Reyranella humidisoli: one gene and its partner. The protein of the gene in region 1 interacts with the protein of each later gene in a pairwise test. Links are inferred from orthologs where the notes say so. Each region holds a gene or a part of one and is shown on either strand. Other genes may lie near its edges.

Evidence for each region.
Region 2: the proteins of hflC (region 1) and ftsH interact in binary tests that used the Escherichia coli proteins (3 or more experiments, as listed by UniProt). The link is inferred for Reyranella humidisoli from one-to-one orthologs.

What each region holds. Positions count from the first base shown.
Region 1 is NZ_JAHOPB010000001.1:2,121,218-2,130,378, reverse strand. The notes cover bases 4,202-7,201. They hold hflC (protease modulator HflC), read right to left. Parts: upstream 6,146-7,201; coding sequence 5,258-6,145; downstream 4,202-5,257. Other genes in these bases: hflK (FtsH protease activity modulator HflK), read right to left, coding at 6,142-7,201; KQ910_RS10355 (DegQ family serine endoprotease), read right to left, coding at 4,202-5,047. Also shown: KQ910_RS10375 (acetolactate synthase 3 large subunit), read right to left, coding at 1-431; tRNA (adenosine(37)-N6)-dimethylallyltransferase MiaA, read right to left, coding at 540-1,475; KQ910_RS10360 (NADP-dependent oxidoreductase), read left to right, coding at 2,404-3,408; more of KQ910_RS10355, read right to left, coding at 3,563-4,201; more of hflK, read right to left, coding at 7,202-7,365; iron-sulfur cluster carrier protein ApbC, read left to right, coding at 7,507-8,673; KQ910_RS10335 (GNAT family N-acetyltransferase), read right to left, coding at 8,812-9,161.
Region 2 is NZ_JAHOPB010000002.1:766,410-775,545, reverse strand. The notes cover bases 1,340-4,314. They hold ftsH (ATP-dependent zinc metalloprotease FtsH), read right to left. Parts: upstream 3,809-4,314; coding sequence 1,871-3,808; downstream 1,340-1,870. Other genes in these bases: tilS (tRNA lysidine(34) synthetase TilS), read right to left, coding at 3,837-4,314; folP (dihydropteroate synthase), read right to left, coding at 1,340-1,829. Also shown: glmM (phosphoglucosamine mutase), read right to left, coding at 1-1,045; more of folP, read right to left, coding at 1,056-1,339; more of tilS, read right to left, coding at 4,315-4,910; tol-pal system protein YbgF, read right to left, coding at 4,907-5,641; peptidoglycan-associated lipoprotein Pal, read right to left, coding at 5,762-6,223; Tol-Pal system beta propeller repeat protein TolB, read right to left, coding at 6,300-7,622; cell envelope integrity protein TolA, read right to left, coding at 7,665-8,591; protein TolR, read right to left, coding at 8,644-9,136. UniProt on the Escherichia coli protein: Acts as a processive, ATP-dependent zinc metallopeptidase for both cytoplasmic and membrane proteins. Plays a role in the quality control of integral membrane proteins.

The DNA of each region.
Region 1 (9,161 bases):
GCGAGATCGCCCACCGACTTCACCAGGTAATTGTGCTTGGTGCAGGGACGCGTGATGCCGGTCGTGTCGGCTTCCTGGAAGGCGTCGTTGCCGATCAGGTGAGTCGGCACCTGGCCGGTCAGGCAGACGAGCGGGATCGAATCCATCAGCGCATCGGTGAGGCCGGTCACGGCATTGGTCGCGCCGGGACCGGAGGTCACCAGCACCACGCCGACCTTGCCGGTCGAGCGGGCATAGCCCTCGGCGGCGTGCACGGCCGCCTGCTCGTGGCGCACCAGGATGTGGCGCAGCCGGTTCTGCTTGAACAGCGAATCGTAGATCGGAAGGACCGCACCGCCGGGATAGCCGAAGACGACCTCGACTTCCTCGTCGATCAGGGCTTTCACCAACAGATCGGCGCCGGTCGTGGCGGACTCCTCGGGCTTCGTCACAGTGCTCTCCTTCTGACAAATGTGCCGCAAAACGGGGGTTTTGCGGCGCGGCGGAACATAGTGGCAGGGTCGGAACCGGTCAATCCAAAAAGATCGAAACGCAAAGTTTCAGGTGTCTGGATTGTCCAAATATTTCTCAATCGCGACCAGAGCTTGATCAGCCCTTGGGTCGAATACCAGATCTGGTGCCATCTGGTGCCGAAACCACGTCATCTGGCGCTTGGCATACTGCCGCGTGTGATCGATGGCGACCCGCCGGACGTCCTCCCGCGACATCTCTCCCCGGAAATGGCGGAACAGTTCGGGTGCGCCATGAGCCTTGAGACCGGGCCAGGCCGGATCGGGCTGGCGGTCGAAGACCGCCCGCGCCTCGGCCTCGATACCGCCCGCCAGCATGACGTCGAAGCGTCGCTCGATGCGTTCGCGCAGCCAGGTCCGGTCAGGGGACAGCAGCACCGTCACGAACCGCCAGGGCGCGGTCGAGGCCTCGCCCTCCTGCCAGGCACTCAAGGGGCGGCCCGTGGCCTGCCAGACTTCCCAGGCGCGGACATGGCGCTGGCGGTCACCCGGCTTCAGCCGGCCGACGAGGACGGGATCGTGCTCGGCCAGCCGGGCCCGGAAGGCTGCCGGACCCAGCGCGGCCCAGTCGGCATTGGCCTGCTCCCGAAGCTCGGGCGGCGCGTCGGGTATCGGTGCGATGCCCTTCATCAGGGTGCGCAGGTAGAGGCCCGAGCCGCCGCACAGGATGGGCACGCGGCCGGCGGCCCGCGCCCGCTCGATCTCCCCGCTGGCCAGCGTGCGCCAACTTGCCGCCGACACGGTCTCGCCGAGGGGTACCACGCCATAGAGCGCGTGCGGCGCCCGCGCCTGCTCCTCGGGCGCCGGCTGCGCCGTCAGGATCGGGAAGGCGTCGTAGGTCTGCATCGCGTCGGCGTTGATCACCGTGCCGCCGCGACGCTCGGCCAGCGCGAGCGCCAGCGCCGACTTGCCGCTGGCGGTCGGTCCGGTGACGACGATGACAGGAGCTTTTGCCTGCGAAACCATGAGCCGGCGCACTGTTTGCAAATCCGCGACCCCGACGCTAGAGCCGGGGCGTGAAAAACGTACTGGTCCTCATCTCCAATCCCGCCCGTCCCGCCCTCACCGAGGCGGTCGTGGCGGCCGCCGCCGAAGCGCTGAAGCGTGCCGGCGCCACCGTCGGCCAACCCGACTGGCTGGCCCCCGGCATCGCCTGCGATCTGCCGTTCGACGGCGCGGCCGCGCCGCCCGCCCTTCCTGATGTCGATGCGATCGTCCTCGCCTCGCAGGGCCGGCGCAAGAAGCTGCTCGTCGCGGACATGGAATCGACCATGATCCACAACGAGATGCTCGACGAACTGGCCGACTTTCTCGGCCTGCGCGAGAAAATCGCCGGCATCACCGCCCGCGCCATGAACGGCGAGATCGATTTCGCCGGAGCGCTCGAGGAGCGGGTCGGGCTGCTGAAGGGACTGCCGGTCGGCAAGCTGGACGAGGCCGCAACGCGCATCCGCTACATGCCGGGCGGCGCCACCCTGGTCGCAACCATGAAGAAGCACGGCGCCTATTGCGCGCTGGTCTCGGGCGGCTTCACCTATTTTACGTCGATGGTACGCAAGAAGCTGGGCTTCGACTTCGATGCCGCCAACGTGCTGGAACATGACGGCACCTCACTGGCCGGTACGGTCGGCCGCCCGATCCTCGGCAAGGAAGCCAAGTTCACGACCCTGCAGCGGCTGGCCGGCGAACACGACATCACCATCGCCGATGCCGTGACCGTCGGCGACGGCGCCAATGACCTGCCGATGCTGAAGGCCGCCGGCCTCGGCGTCGCCTTCCATGCCAAACCTGCCGTGGCGGCCGAAGTGCCGGCCGGCATCAACCACGGCGACCTGAGCGCGCTGCTCTACCTGCAGGGCTATCGCCTGAGCGACTTCGAAGAGAGGAAAGACCCATGACAGACATCCAGCAGATCGTCCTCGCCAAGCGCCCCGAGGGCGACGTCACTGCCGATTGCTTCCGCGCCGAAACGGTTGCGCTCCCCGCCCTGGCCGACGGCCAGATCCTGGTGGCGCAACGCTTCCTGTCGCTCGATCCCTACATGCGGCCGCGCATGACCGAACTGCGCTCCTACACGCCGCCCTTCGAACTCGACAAGCCGCTGACCGGCGGCTCGGTCGGCGAGGTCGTCGAGTCGAAGAACCCGCGCTACGCCAAGGGCGACATCGTGATGGGCATGCTGAACTGGGCCACCCACACGGTCCATGACGGCAAGGGCCTGCGCAAGATCGATGCGGCCGGCATCCCGCTCTCGGCCTATCTCGGCGTGCTGGGCATGCCGAGCTTCACCGCCTGGTACGGCATCAAGCACATCTGCAAGCCCAAGGCCGGCGAGACGGTGTTCGTCTCCGCCGCGACCGGCGCGGTCGGCCAGGTGGCGGGCCAACTCGCCAAGCTGGCGGGCGCGCATGTCGTGGGCTGCGCCGGCGACGAGCAGAAGTGCCAGTGGGCGGTGCGCGAGGCGGGCTACGACGCCTGCTTCAACCACAAGACCGAGCGCGACGTGGGCGCGGTGCTCGACAAGCTCTGCCCCCAGGGTATCGATGCCGATTTCGAGAATGTCGGCGGCAGGATCTTCCACGCCGTCTTCGCGCGCCTGAACAATTTCGGCCGCGTCGCCTTCTGCGGCGCCATCTCGGAATACCAGGACGCCACGCCGATCGCAGGCCCCGAGAAGATGTTCACCATCGTCCAGCGCCGCCTGACCCTGCAGGGCTTCATCGTCTCCGACCACGTGGCCCTCATGGGCGAGTTCGTGAACGAGGTCGGCGGGCTGGTGGCGTCGGGCAAGCTCAAGAGTCGCGAGACGGTGATCGACGGGCTCGCCAAGGCACCCGAAGCCTTCATGGGCCTGCTGAAGGGCGAGAACTTCGGCAAACTGGTGGTTAAGGTCGGCTGACCTGTTTGTCGTCTGAGCGCCAGCGAAGGACCTCCCGCCAACAACGCAGGACGCAATCTGGTCGTTCGGCGAGGTCTTTCGCTCTGCTCAAGACGGCAGAGAAACAAAAAAGGCCGCGCGGTGCGCGGCCTTTTCGTTTGTCTGGAGGCGAAACCTATTTCTGCAGACGGAGCGCCGCGAACCTGGGGTCGCCCTGGCGTTCGACGAACAGGAGCACGGAGCGCTTCTTCTGCTGCTGCAGCTTGGTCACGAGTTCGGTGACCTCCTGCGGCGTCGTGACCGGCTTCTGGTCGACCTCGAGGATGACGTCGCCCGCCTGGAGCTGCTTCTCGGCGGCCGGGCTGTTGGGCGCCACCTTGGTGATGATCACGCCCTTCACCTGGTCGGAGAGACCATAGCGCTCGCGCAGCTGGTCGGTGACTTTCTGCAGGGAAAGGCCGAGCTGCTCGATGGTCGAGGTCACCGGCTGGTCGGGCTCGGCCGGCTTCTTCGTTCCCTGCGCCGACGTGTTCTGCTTCTCGGCCTCTTCCTGCTCACCGACGCGCAGCTTCAGCGGCACTTCCTTGGCCCCGCGCCAGACGACGACGTCGACGGTGTTGCCCACCCGGGCATTGGCGACGATCTTCGGGAAGCGGCGCAGGTCGAGGACATCCTGGCCGCCGAACGAGATGATGATGTCGTTGCGCTTCAGGCCCGCCTTGGCGGCAGGGCCGTCAGCCGTGACATTGGCCACCAGCACACCGCGGGCACGGTCGAGGCCGAAGGAATCGGCGATATCGTCGGTGACGCTCTGGTAGCTGACGCCGATCCAGCCGCGCTTGACCTTGCCGAACTCGCGCAGCTGGTCGGCGACCTGCTTCACGAGATTCGACGGGATGGAGAAGGCGAGGCCGGCATTGGTGCCGGAGGGCGAGTAGATCGCGGTATTGACGCCGATCACCTCGCCGTCGGTGTTGAACAGCGGACCGCCCGAGTTGCCCTTGTTGATGGCGGCGTCGGTCTGCAGGTAGTCGTCGAGTGAGTCGTTCAGCGAACGGCCGCGCGCCGAAATGATGCCGGCCGTCACCGAATGGCCCATGCCGAACGGATTGCCGATGGCGATCACCCAGTCGCCGACCCGCGACTTGTCGGAATCGCCCCACTTCACCGCCGGCAGGGGCTTCTTGTTCGGCGGCTCGACCTTCAGCAGGGCCAGGTCGATGCGGCTGTCGGAGCCGATCAGCTTGGCCTTGAGCTGGGTGTCGTCGCGGAAGATGACCGTGATGTCCTCGGCGCCCTGGATGACGTGGTTGTTGGTGACGATGTAGCCCTCGCCGTCGATCACGAACCCGGAGCCCAGCGAGGTACCGCGACGCTTCTGCTGCTCCTCGCCACCCTTCTTGTCGAAGAACTCCTTGAAGAGCTCCTCGAAGGGCGAGCCCGGCGGAAGCTGCGGCATGTCGCGCAGCCGCGGACCCTGCTGGGGCACGTTCTGCGTCGTCGTGATGTTGACGACGGTCGGCATCAATTTGTCGACCAGCTCGGAAAAGCTTTCCGTCGGCTGGCGCGCCCAAGCCGGCTCCGTCGCCACAAGACCAAGCGACGCGATGGCCGCGAGAGCGGCTCCTCTGAAATAGCCTTGAAAATCAGCTAGAATCACGACCGACCTCCAACGGCGCTCAAGGCCAAACGGTCGGTACGGCCGGCGCCGCGCGTTAGAGTTCCTGTCTACCTGCGGCCCGATTGTGGCGCAAATAAAGAGGCCGTTATCAGGCCCGTATTTGCTGCGTTTTTCACGTGTCTCCAAAAAGAAACCGGCGGCGTGGCAGGAGTGCCACAGCCGCCGGTCCGGTACGGTTCTTGCCGGGTTCTACTTCTTCAGTGCCGGTATTCCGGACGGGTCGTTGAAGTAGCGGAAGAAGTCGTTGTCCGGGCTGAGCAGCATGGTCGAGCCACCCGAACCGAACGCCTGCTTGTAGGCCTCCATGCGCCGGTAGAAGCCGTAGAAGTCCTTATCCTTGCTGAAGGCCTTGGCGTAGATCTCGGTCGCGGCGGCATCCGCCTCGCCCTTCAGTATCTGGCCCTTCAGCCCGGCGTCGGCCTTGATGACCGCAACCTCGCGGTCGGCCGTCGCCTTGATGCGGGCGTTCTCCTCGTCGCCCTCGGCTCGGAGCTGGCCGGCCTCGCGCTCGCGGTCGGTCTTCATGCGGTTGTAGACCGACTGGGAGTTGGCCTGGGGCAGATCGGCGCGCTTGATACGCACGTCGACCGTCTGGACACCCAGTTCCATGGTCTTGCCGTTCACCCGCTTGGTGATCTCGTCCATCAGGTTGGCGCGCTGGTCGGTCAGCACCGCATGCAGCGGCACCGACGACAGGACGCCACGGATTTCCGAGTTGATCAGCGAGTCGAGCAGGCCGCGCAGGGTCGTCTCGCCTCCCGGCACGGTCTGCGCATAAAGTTTGGCCGCGACGATCTTGTAGCGGGCATAGGCATCGACCACGAGGCGCTTCTGGTCGCCCGCGATGATCTCGAACTCCTCGGCTTCGTAGTCGAGCAGCCGGCGGTCGATCCGCTGGATGTCCTGGATCAGCGGGATCTTGGCGTAGAGGCCAGGTTGCGTCTTCGGTTCGCCGACGATGGCACCGAACTGCCGGACCAGGACCTGCTTGGTCGGGTCGACCGTGTAGAAGGTCTGGGTCACGAGGAAACCCAGGACCGCGAGCGCGATCAGCGCGATGATCGAACGGTTGCTCATCGCGTGGCTCCCGGCAAAGGCTGCGGCGCCGGTCGTGGTTGCGGGCCGACTCCCGGCGTCTGACCCGAGCGCAGCTCGGGCAGCGGCAGGTAGGGCAGCACGCCCCCATTGTTGGTCGTTCCCTTGTCGACCAGCACCTTGTTCACGTTGCGGAGCACCTCTTCCATCGTGTCGAGATACAGACGCTCCGTGGTGATGTCCTTGGCCTTGGCCCACTGCTCGTAGACCTGGTCGAAGCGCTGCGCATCGCCGCTTGCACGGGCGACGATCTCGGCCTTGTAGGCCTCGGAGCGCTGGACGATCGACTCGGCTTCACCCTTGGCCCGCGGAAGCTGCTGGTTGCGGTAGGTATTGCCCTCGTTGATCAGTTTCTCCTTGTCGGCACGCGCCGCCTGGACGTCGCGGAACGCCGCGATGACCTCCTGCGGGGGGTCGACGCGCAGAAGCTGGATCTGCGAGATGCGGACGCCCAGCCCGTATTCGTCGAGGATGCCCTGCAGCAGATCCTTGGTGTCCTGCTCGATGCGGCTGCGGCCCTCGGTCTGGGCGTATTGCAGGTTCGACTTGCCGATGACCTCACGCATTGCGGCTTCGGCGCCGGAGCGGACGTTCTCCTCAGGATTGCGCACGTCGAATGCGTACTTGAAGACGTCCTTGATCTGCCAGAGCACGGCGAACTCGATGTCGACGATGTTCTCGTCGCCAGTCAGCATCAGGTTTTCGGTCGAAGTCGGACGCGGACCGCGCGTGTAAGGAGTTGAAGCCTGGGCGCCGCGGGAGCCGAGGACGGTGCGCCGCTGATCCTGCACGTTCACGACCACGACATTTCCGATCGGTGCGGGCAGATTGTAGTGCAGGCCAGGCTCGACGGGCTTGCCGTAGGGCTTGCCGAACACGAGCTGGATCGCCTGCTGGTTGGGCTGCACGCGGAAGAAGCCGGTCGCCAGCCAGATCACCAGCGCGCCGAGCACCACGAGGGCAATGCCCTTGTAGGTGCCGAAACCGCCGGGCATGAGGTTCTTGAGCCGCTCTTGGCCCTTGCGGATGACGTCTTCCATGTCGGGGGGACGCCGCGAGCCGAAGGGGCCGCCACCGCCGCCGCCTCCACCGCCACGGTTGCCGCCGCCACCGCCACCACCCCAGGGACCGCCGCCGCCACCAGAGCCGCCGCCTCCACCGCCGCCGCCCCAGGGGCCGCCGCCGTTGTTATTCCACGCCATCGTTCACCTCAGGGCCCCTGCTTGCCGCGCGTTCGCGCGTTGTCGCTTTTGATTTCCACACGAGCTGCATATATGTGACGGCAGGCCCACCTTCAATCAAGCGGCGGACATGAAAATGCGCCGAGGCGGAAGAAGCAGAACATGGCGGAAATAAGCGAATCGGCCATCCGGAAGGTTCTCGAAACCGTCATCGATCCGGCGACCGGCCGCAGCGTCGAGGCGCTGGGCATGGTGAGCGGCATCGCCACGCGCTCTGGTCATGTCGCGGTCACGCTCGAAGTCGACCCCGCTCGCGGCACGGCCCTCGAGCCGCTGCGCCAGGCCTGCGAGCAGGCGATCCGCGCCATGCCGGGGGTTCTCTCCGCAACCGCGGTGATGACCGCCGAGCGCGCCGCGGCGACGCCCCGCCCCGCCCCGCCTCCCGCACCGGGCAATCACGGCCATGCGCACGGGCACAGCCATGGCGCGCCTGCGGGCAAGACCACGGGCGGCGGTGGCCGCATCGACGTGCCGGGCGTGAAACACATCATCGCCGTGGCGTCGGGCAAGGGCGGCGTCGGCAAGTCGACGACCGCTGTCAACCTGGCGCTCGGCCTCGCGGCCAACGGCCTCTCGGCGGGCCTGCTCGACGCCGACATCTACGGCCCGTCGATGCCGCGCATGCTGGGCGTGACCGAGAAGCCGGAGTCGGCCGATGGCAAGATGCTGAAGCCGATCGAGCGCTTCGGGCTCAAGACCATGTCGATCGGCTACATCGTGAACGAGGACACGCCGATGATCTGGCGCGGTCCCATGGTGTCGAGCGCGCTCGAGCAGATGCTGCGCGACGTGACCTGGGGTGACCTCGACGTGCTGGTCGTCGACATGCCGCCGGGCACCGGCGACGCCCAGCTCACCCTCGCCCAGCGCGTGGCGCTGGCCGGCGCCGTCATCGTCTCGACGCCGCAGGACATCGCCCTCGTCGACGCGCGCAAGGGCCTCGCCATGTTCCGCAAGGTCGCCGTGCCGGTGCTCGGCATCGTCGAGAACATGAGCTACTTCCTCTGCCCCAAGTGCGGCGAGCGCTCGGAGATCTTCGGCCACGGCGGCGCCCGCGAGGAAGCCGACAAGCTGGGCGTTCCGTTTCTCGGCGAGATCCCGCTGCACCTCGACATCCGCACCACGTCCGACAGCGGCCATCCCATCGTCGTGTCGAAGCCCGACAGCGCCCACGCGCAGGCCTACAAGAACATCGCCGGCCGCATGTGGAAGCAGCTGACCGCCAACCAGCGCGGCGCCCGCAAGGCCCCGAACATCGTGGTGCAGTAGCTCGAGATTGCCTCCCCATTCACATGGGGAGGTGGCGCCGTCTCGCGGCTTGTAACCAAGCCGCTGAGGCGACGGAGGGGTCATGACCCCATCGCCCTCGTAAGACGAGGGCACTTCCGCATCTGAATGGGGAAGGGCTTACTTTTTCGTCTTGCGCCTGCTCGGCCGCCAGCCCACGCGCCATTTGCCGATCATGCCGTGGACGCCGATCATCGAGCCGGCGACCAGTTCGAGCGCGAGGAAGCGGCGGTCCTCGACCCAACCGGGGAGCTGGATGTTCAGTGCGAGATCGCGGCGAAAGCCGAACTGGTTGTAGTACTCGGGATCCCCGACCAGGATGATGCGGCTGTGGCCCAGCATGCGCGACTGCGCCATCGAATGCCACATCAGCGCCTTGCCGTAGCCCAGGCCGCGCAGTTCGGGCGAGATGGCGAGCGGGCCCAGCATGATGGCGGGCCACTTCTCGTTGACCAGGATCGGCCAGTTGC
Region 2 (9,136 bases), on another replicon or contig:
GCGCCGCCATCAGGCCGTCGCCGGTGGTTGCATGGTCGGTCATGATGATGTGACCGGACTGCTCGCCGCCGAGATTGTAGCCGTCGGCCCGCATGCGCTCGAGAACGTAGCGGTCGCCGACCTGGGTGCGTACGAGCCGGAGCTTACGCGCGTCGAGATAGCGTTCGAGGCCGAGGTTCGACATGACCGTGGCGACGATTCCGCCCCCCGACAGGCGGCCGCTCTGCATCCACAGGTCGGCAATGGTCGCCATGAGCTGGTCGCCGTCGATCACCTGGCCATTTTCGGCGACCATGATGACGCGGTCGGCATCGCCGTCGAGACCGATGCCGATATGGGCATGGTGCGCGACGACCTGCTCCTGCAGCACGCCGGGATGCGTCGAGCCGCAGTTGCCGTTGATGTTGAAACCGTCCGGCGACACGCCGACCCGAATCACCTCCGCGCCGAGTTCAGACAGAACGGTCGGGGCAACCCTGTAGGCGGCACCGTTGGCGCAATCGACGACGACCTTGAGGTCGCTGAGATCGAGGCCGCGGGGTGCCGAGGCCTTAACGGCCTCGATGTATCTGCCCTGCACGTCGTCCAGCCGCTTGGCGCGCCCGATCGCGGCGGCGTCCGCGAGCGTCATGTCCGACGGCGACATCACGAGCGCCTGGATCCTGCTCTCGACGGCATCCGACAGCTTGAATCCGTCCGGGCCGAACAGCTTGATGCCGTTGTCCTCGTAAGGATTGTGCGAAGCCGAGATCATCACGCCCACATCGGCGCGCATCGATCTGGTCAGGAAGCCCACGGCAGGCGTCGGGATCGGCCCCAGGAGAAAGACATCGACGCCCACCGACAGGAAGCCGGCCGTCAGCGCCTGCTCCAGCATGTAGCCCGACAGGCGCGTATCCTTGCCGATGACGGCGCGATTGCGATGGGCGCCGCGGCGGAACACCTGTCCCGCGGCCATGCCGATGCGCATCGCCATCTCGGCGGTCATCGGAGAGGTATTGGCGCGGCCGCGAACGCCGTCCGTGCCGAAAAGTGAACGAACCATGACGGCGGTTCTACCGCATCGCCTCGAAGACGGCGAGCGCCTGCCGGGTGGCCGGGACATTGTGGACGCGCACGATGGAGGCTCCGTGCCGCACCGCCTCCACGGCCAGAAAAGCCGAGGCCGGATCGCGATCCGCTGCCCTCTCGACGCCCGTGAGGCGGCCGATGAAGCTCTTGCGCGAGGCGCCGATCAACACCGGATAGCCTGCGTCCGCCAGCCGCCGCGCGCCCGCAATCAAGGCCAGCTCCTCCTCGACCTTCTTGCCGAAGCCGAGACCAGGATCGAGGGCGATGCTCCGGCGCTCGGCGCCGGCCACCACGCAGGCCGCGGCGCGATCGAGCAGGAAACGCCGGACGTCCTCTACCACATCGTCATAGGCCGGACCGGCATAGCGCTCCTCCGGCTTGCCCCGCCGATGCATCAGGACGACCGCCGCCTGCGTGCGTACGATCAGAGGCAGCATCGCCTCATCATCCCTCAGTGCCGAAACGTCGTTGACGATCCGCGCTCCGGCGGCGAGCCCCGCCTCAGCAACGGACGCGCGTCGTGTATCGAGCGAAACGACGGCCCCTTGTCGGGCAAGTCCCTCCACGACCGGCAGGATGCGGCGGCGCTCCTCATCGGGAGACACGGAAGCCGATCCTGGCCTCGTCGATTCACCACCGACGTCCAGGATATCGGCGCCTTCCGAGACGAAACGCAGGCCATCGTCGATGGCCCGCGCCGGGTCGAAGCGTTCCCCGCCGTCGGAGAAGGAGTCGGGCGTCACGTTCACGATCGCCATCACGAGAGGGCGATCGAGGGCGAGGCCCGCGAAGCGTCGCGTCAAACGCCCGGCTGAGGCTCAGGGTTGGCGCCCGGCGCCGGGCCGGTGCTGGTCGGAACCGAGGCACGGCGGCGGCGATCGGAGGTGCCGGCGCCGCCGGTATCGTCGCGCACGACCTTCTCGCCGCGCAGAACAGTACCGATCTCGTCGTTGCTCAACGTCTCGTACTCGAGCAGCGCCCTCGAGATCGTGTGCAGGTCTTCGAGGCGCTCGGTGAGGATCGTGCGGGCACGGCCCTCGGCCTCCTCGATCAGGCGGCGAACCTCCTGGTCGATGAGCTGCGCGGTCGCCTCGGAGACGTTCTGCGTCTGCGTGACGGCGTGCCCCAGGAACACTTCCTGCTCGTTCGCCTGATAGCGGACGCGACCGAGCTTCTCGGACATGCCATAGGCGGTGATCATGCCGCGCGCAGTCTGCGTCGCAACCTGGATGTCGCTGGCGGCGCCCGTCGTCACGTTCTCCGGACCGAACACCAGTTCCTCGGCGAGGCGGCCGCCGAACATGATGGCGAGGCGCGACTCGAGATACTGCTTGGTGTGGCTGAGATGATCGCGCTCGGGCAGCTGCATGGTGACGCCCAGCGCGCGGCCGCGCGGGATGATCGTCACCTTGTGCAGCGGATCGCTTTTCGGCACGTGCATGGCAACCAGCGCATGACCTGCCTCGTGGTAGGCCGTGAGCGTCTTTTCCTCGTCGGTCATCGCCATCGAGCGGCGCTCGGTGCCCATCAGCACCTTGTCCTTCGCGTACTCGAAGTCGCCCATGGTGACGAGACGCTTGCCCACGCGTGCAGCGCGCAGGGCGGCTTCGTTCACGAGGTTGGCCAGATCGGCGCCGGAGAAGCCCGGCGTGCCACGGGCCAGGACGCGAGGATCGACGTCCGGTGCCAGCGGCACCTTGCGCATATGGACCTTCAGGATCTTCTCGCGGCCGCCGACATCGGGGTTCGGCACCATGACCTGGCGGTCGAAGCGGCCCGGACGCAGCAGCGCGGGATCGAGCACGTCGGGACGGTTGGTGGCGGCGATGAGGATGACGCCCTCGTTCGCCTCGAAGCCGTCCATCTCGACCAGCAGCTGATTCAGCGTCTGTTCACGCTCGTCGTTGCCGCCGCCGAGGCCCGCACCGCGATGACGGCCGACCGCGTCGATTTCGTCGATGAACACGATGCAGGGCGCGTTCTTCTTGGCCTGCTCGAACATGTCGCGCACGCGGCTCGCGCCGACGCCCACGAACATTTCGACGAAGTCGGAGCCGGAGATCGTGAAGAAGGGCACGTTGGCCTCGCCCGCGATGGCGCGCGCGAGCAGCGTCTTACCGGTACCCGGAGGACCGACCAGCAAGCAGCCCTTGGGAATCTTGCCGCCCAGGCGCTGGAACTTCTGCGGGTCCTTGAGGAAGTCGACGATCTCCTCGAGTTCGCCCTTGGCCTCGTCGATGCCAGCGACATCGTCGAAGGTCACGCGACCATGCTTCTCGGTGAGCAGGCGCGCCTTGGACTTGCCGAAGCCCATCGCACGGCCGGTGCCGCTCTGCATCTGGCGGAGGAAGAATATGTAGACACCGACCAGCACGAGGACCGGCAGCCAGCTCACGAAGATGCTGCCGAGATTGACGCCCTCTTCCGCTGGACCGGCATCGACGCGGTCGACGTTCTTGATGAGCATCGGCATCAACTGGTCGTCGGGCGGGGTGCTCGGCGCGTAGGTCGAGAACTTCTGCACGCCGTTGCGCGGCTCGCGGAACGTGCCGTTGATCGTATTGCCCTGGATGCGGACGTCCTGGACCTGCCGCTGTTCAACCGCCCGGACGAATTCGGAATAGGAGATGGTGTTTCCGGGAGAACGGGTCGCTCCGCCCTGGAACACGCTGTAGAGCAGCGCTAGCAGGAGAACGATGACGATCCACAGGGCAGCGTTACGATTGAACGGGTTCACTTAGGGCTTCCGTTGGCTAGAGCTACGTTCAAAGATGGGTTGCGGCCGCCGGGTCGCAAGCGAAAAATGCAGCCGGAATCAAAGGCTGTCTGTCTTTCCTGCCACTTTCGGGGCGGACAATCCACACAAGCCGCCGCGAGCCGACAGCCTGACGCAGGAGGAATTGGCACCCCGACAGGGTGAAATCGCTTTCCCGCCCCGATTTCCCGCGTTCGAGCGGCCCCGACAACCGGGCCAGCGCGCGGTCCAGTCGTTCCCGCCGCGGCTGATGGCGACGGCCGCCGATCGCCTGCACGACACGGCTCATCAGCCGGCCGCGAAGGTCCAGGGGCAGGCTTTGCAACATTTCAGGATCGAGGGCGACACCCCCCTCCTCGCCGACCTCGAGAAGCATCACACCAGCCTCCGCCGCCGCGCGTTCATGACCGATGCGCACAAGGTCTGCATCGGACCGGCTGGCATGGCTCACACCGGCAAGGCGCAGCCGCGCCCGCTCGAAGCGCGGATCGACGTTTGACGGGTCGTCGATCCAGGGAACACCGCGGACCTCAAGCGTCGCCGTGAGAGCCGTACGCCGAACCGCCAGCAGGGGCCGCAGCATTCGAACCTCCGGCCACTCGACCAGTGCCGCCATGCCGGCAAGCCCGTCCGGGCCGCTCGACCGGGCGGCGCGCATGGCGATCGTTTCGTCCTGGTCATCGGCGTGATGGGCCACCAGCAGGTGAAGGATTCCGCGCTCCCGGCAGGCCTGCCGCAACAGGCGATAACGGGCGTCGCGGGCAGCTTCCTGCAGGCCCGTCTGCGGCTTGTCGCCCGTCCAGCGCAGCACGGCGCTTTCAATGCCCACCCCCTCGAGCAGGCGGGACGTCGCCAAGGCTTCGTTTAAAGATTCCCGCCTCAGCCCATGGTCCACGATCAGGGCGATGGCGCGCCCCTCCCGGGCGACGGCCCACTCGCTCGCCAGCAGGGCCAGGCACAGCGAATCGCGGCCACCGGAAACGGCCACCGCAAGGTCGGGATGTCTCTCGAAGGGCGCGAAGGGCGCCATCAGACGTTCGAAGGCCGCTCCGCCCAGAGCGGACGGGATGGCGGCGATGCTCACCCGCAGCTGTTCTTCTGCCGCTCCTGGTCGATGCGGCGCTTCTGAAGGTCCGTGGCGCGCGGATAGTCCTGGTTGAAGCGGGCAAAGATGGCGCAGGCGTCGGACTTGCGGCCGAGGTTGGACATCGTGATCCCCAGCTTCAGGAGGTTGTCCGGTCCCTTCGGGCTCGTCTTGTAGACCTTGTAGCCTTCGGCGAATGCCGTCAGCGCATTGTTGTAGTCGCGCCGGGCGTAATAGGTCTCACCCAGCCAGTATTGCGCGTTGCCCGCGAGCTTGTTCTGCGGATTGCGCTGCACGAAGGTCTTGAAGCCGCGTTCGGCGGCGGCGTAGTCGCCCTCCTGCAGTTTCTTGAAGGCCTCGTCGTAAAGCTGATCGCCGGCCGCGGCACCGCCCGGCGCTGCGCCCGGCGTCGGCGCGGGCCCCGAGGGGGTCGCGGGTGCCGCCGCCAGACCGCCCGGACGCGGTGCCGCGCCGCCCGGCTTGCCGCCACCGCCCTTCTCGAGCTGGTCGATTCGGTACTCGTAGTCGGCCTGCATCTTCTCCATCTGCTGCATCAGCGTCGCGTTGCGATGCTGGAGCTGCTCGATCTGACCGGTCATCATCGTCAGCGTCTGCTGAAGCTGATTGAGGCGGTCCTCGATGTAGACGCTGTCGCCACCGCGCTGTGCCGCTGCGGCGGTCGGCAGGGCGAAAACGACGAGAAGAGCGAACCAGGGCGAAAAGATCTTCATGGCAGGCGCTTTGTTCACATCAAACGCGGCCATTTTCAGGCATGCCCGCCCCGCCTCCAAACGAAAACGCCGGTCGCGTGGCGACCGGCGTCTCCTCAATCGCCTCGCTACGAGGCTGAACTACTCCAGCGCAGTGATGGCGCGGCGGTTGCGCGCCCAGGCGGCTTCGTCGGAGCCGACCGGATCGGGACGTTCCTTGCCATAGCTGACGGTCTTGAGGCGCGACGCGGGGATGCCCTGCGCGATCAGGTACTGGCGCGCGGCATTGGCGCGGCGCTCACCGAGCGCCAGGTTGTACTCGCGCGTACCGCGCTCGTCGCAGTGGCCTTCGATGGTGATCTGATAGTTGCCGTACTTCTTCAGCCACTCGGCCTGACGATTCAGCGTCTGGCGGCCGTCTTCGCGAACCGTCGAGGAGTCGGTGTCGAAGAAGACGCGATCGCCGACATTCTGCCGGAAGTCGCCCACCGAGCCGGGCGTCACGGACGTGCTGGCGGCGGAGGCGGTCTGGGTGTCGTTGTTGCTGCAGGCTGCGATGAGGAACATCGCTGCGAGGGCCGACAAGGCCTTGATCATGCTCATCTTTCGATCCACTCCCTGACAGAATCGACCCGGGCGCGGGCTACGCACGGGTCGACAGAAAAGATCATATATTTCGCTACTGCGGAATCAAGGGTGACCACGCCGGGTCCGATGCGTCGGTCGGCGTCGGCACCTGCCGCTCGAAGCGGCCGGTGATATCGACCTGGTGCAGCGTCGCGGAGCCCGCGCGGCCCCCCGAGCTGGGCTGCTGGCGGAAGAACATCAGCACGCGTCCGTTGGGCGCCCAGGTCGGGCCTTCCACGAGGAAGCCGTTGGCCAGCATGCGTTCGCCGCTGCCGTCCGCCCGCATCACGCCGATGCCGAAGCTGCCGGCCGAGATCTTGGTGAAGGCGATGAAGTCGCCACGCGGCGACCAGACCGGCGTGGCGTAGCGGCCTTCGCCGAAGCTGATGCGCCGCTCGCCACCGCCGCCTGCGCTCATGACGTAGAGCTGCTGGGTGCCGCCGCGATCGGAGTTGAACACGATCTGCGCGCCATCGGCCGAGAAGCAGGGCGAGGTGTCGATGGCCGGCGAGTTGGTCAGGCGGCGGAGCTGCCGGCCGCGCACGTCCATCTCGTAGATGTTGGTACGGCCGTTCTCCGCGATGCTCATGACGACCTTGCTGCCGTCGGGGGAGAAGCGCGGCGCGAAGCTCATGCCCGGGAAATTGCCGAGCAGTTCGCGGCGGCCGCTGTCGACGTTCTGTAGATAGACGCGCGGCGGGCCGTTGTTTTCGCCGTACGCCATGTAGACCAGTTCCTGAAGCGTCGGCGAGAAGCGCGGCGTCAGGGCAAGGGTCTTGCCGTCGGTGATGTAGCGATTGTTGGCGCCATCCTGGTCCATGATGGCGATGCGCTTGACCCGGGCATTGGCCGGACCGGTCTCGGAGACATAGGCGACGCGGGTGTCGAAGTAGCCCTCCTCGCCCGTCACGCGCTTGTAGATCGCATCGGAGATGATGTGCGCGAGGCGCCGCCAGTTGTTGGGCTGGCTGGTGAAGGAAAGGCCGGTGGCCTGCTGGCTTGTCACGACGTCCCAGAGCCGGAAGTCGACCTTGATGTTGCCGCCGACCGACGTGACCTGGCCGACGACAAGGCCGGCCGCCCCGACACTGCGCCAGTCCTGGAAACGCGGCGGCGAGGTCGCGTCGACATCCTTCTGGATGTAGGAGCCCGAGGGGATGACGCGAAACAGTCCGCAGTTCTGCAGGTTGTTGCGAATGACACCCGCCATCTGTGCACCCACCGCGTCGCCCTTGAAGTCGACGATGGCGATCGGCACCGGCTCGAAGCTCGGCCGTGTCATATCGATGGTGAGCTGTGCGCGAGCGGTGCTCGCAGCGCCAATCGCGGCAAGCGCCACGCCGCCCAGCAGGGTCGTCCGTCGGTGAAGCATCATGTCGGACCTCTTCATCTCAAGGTTTCTATAGGGTGGAGGGGTCTAGTAGTCGCGTGGATCGAAATTGAATGTGATGGATTTCCAGCTCGTGAACTTTTCTGGCGAAAGCGGCCAGGGCTGGCAACGCGGATTCATGATGGCGCGATGGGCGGCGTCGGCGGCGGCACGATAGACCGGGTCGCTATTGTAGCGCCCGGGATCGCGCAGTTCAGCTTTCACCGGCGTGCCGTTCTGGTTCATTTCAACGACGAACGAAATGATCATCGCTTGGTCACGGGAGCCGCCCTGCGTGTTCCAGCACGGCCGGATCCTCTGGCGCACGCCCTCGATCTCGCTGGCCGTGACGACGGCGGCGAGATTGGGAGCCGCCGGCGCCTGCCGCGTGACCTGCTGCACCGGCTTGGGCTGCTGCTCGGGCGTCTGCACCTTCGACGGCGACTGCTTGTTCTTCAGGATGTCGTCGATCATCGAATCGACGCTCTGCTTCGGTGGTGTCGGCTTCGGCGGCGGCGGTTTGGGCGGCTCGGGCTTCTTCACCTCGGGCGCGGGCTTGGGCGGCTCCGGCGGCTTCTCCACCTTCGGCGGCTCTGGCTCCTTGGGCTTCATCGCCACGAGATCCTCGACCGGCTTCGCGGCCTCCGTCTTCGGCTTCTCCTCCGGCTTCGGGGGGGCCGGCGGCTTGGGCGGCTCGACCACTTCCGGTGGCTTGGGAGTCGGCGGCGACGGCGGCGGTTCGGCCGACTTGGGCGGCGGCGCCTTTGTCGTCTCCTGGGCGATCGGCACGTCCTTGGGCTGCGGCGGCGGATTGCCCACCGTCGGCGCAGCGGCCTTTGCGGCGATGGCCTCGAACTCGACCATCACGGGCTCGGGTTCCAACGGCGGCGGCTTGCCGAAGAAGTCGAGGTTCAGCACCGCCGCCCCCAGCACGAAGACGTGCACCATCGACGACACGATCGCCGGTGTGCGCATTTCGATACTGGAAGGGTGACGCCGAGCCATCGCCTGTCTGGATCCGTCTCTCTTAACGCCGCTGGGCCGGCGCCTGGGGTTGCGGCGTAGGCGCCCGCGGCGCGGGCTGGGCCGGCGTGGCCGGGCTCACCGTGCCGCCGCCTCGTCCGAGCGCCTGCGCCTGCTCGCCGAGCAGGCCGAGCTGGCGGAAACCGCTGTCGATCACCACACCCATGACCTCCATCATCTTCCCGTAGTCGACACTCTTGTCGCCACGCATGAAGACGCGCTGGTCGGGCTTCTCCTCATGGATCGCCTTCAGCTTGGCGCCGAGCTCGGCCACGTCGTACTTGGTCTCGCCGAGGAAAACCTCGCCCTGGGAATTGACCGAGACGACCATCGGCTCGTCCTTGCCGCCGACTTGGCTGGCGCTGGTCTTCGGCAGGTCGACCGGCACGCCGACCTGCAGGAGCGGCGCCGTCACCATGAAGATGATCAGCAACACCAGCATGACGTCGACGAGCGGCGTCACGTTGATGTCGGCGATGGGCGTATAGCTTCGCCGC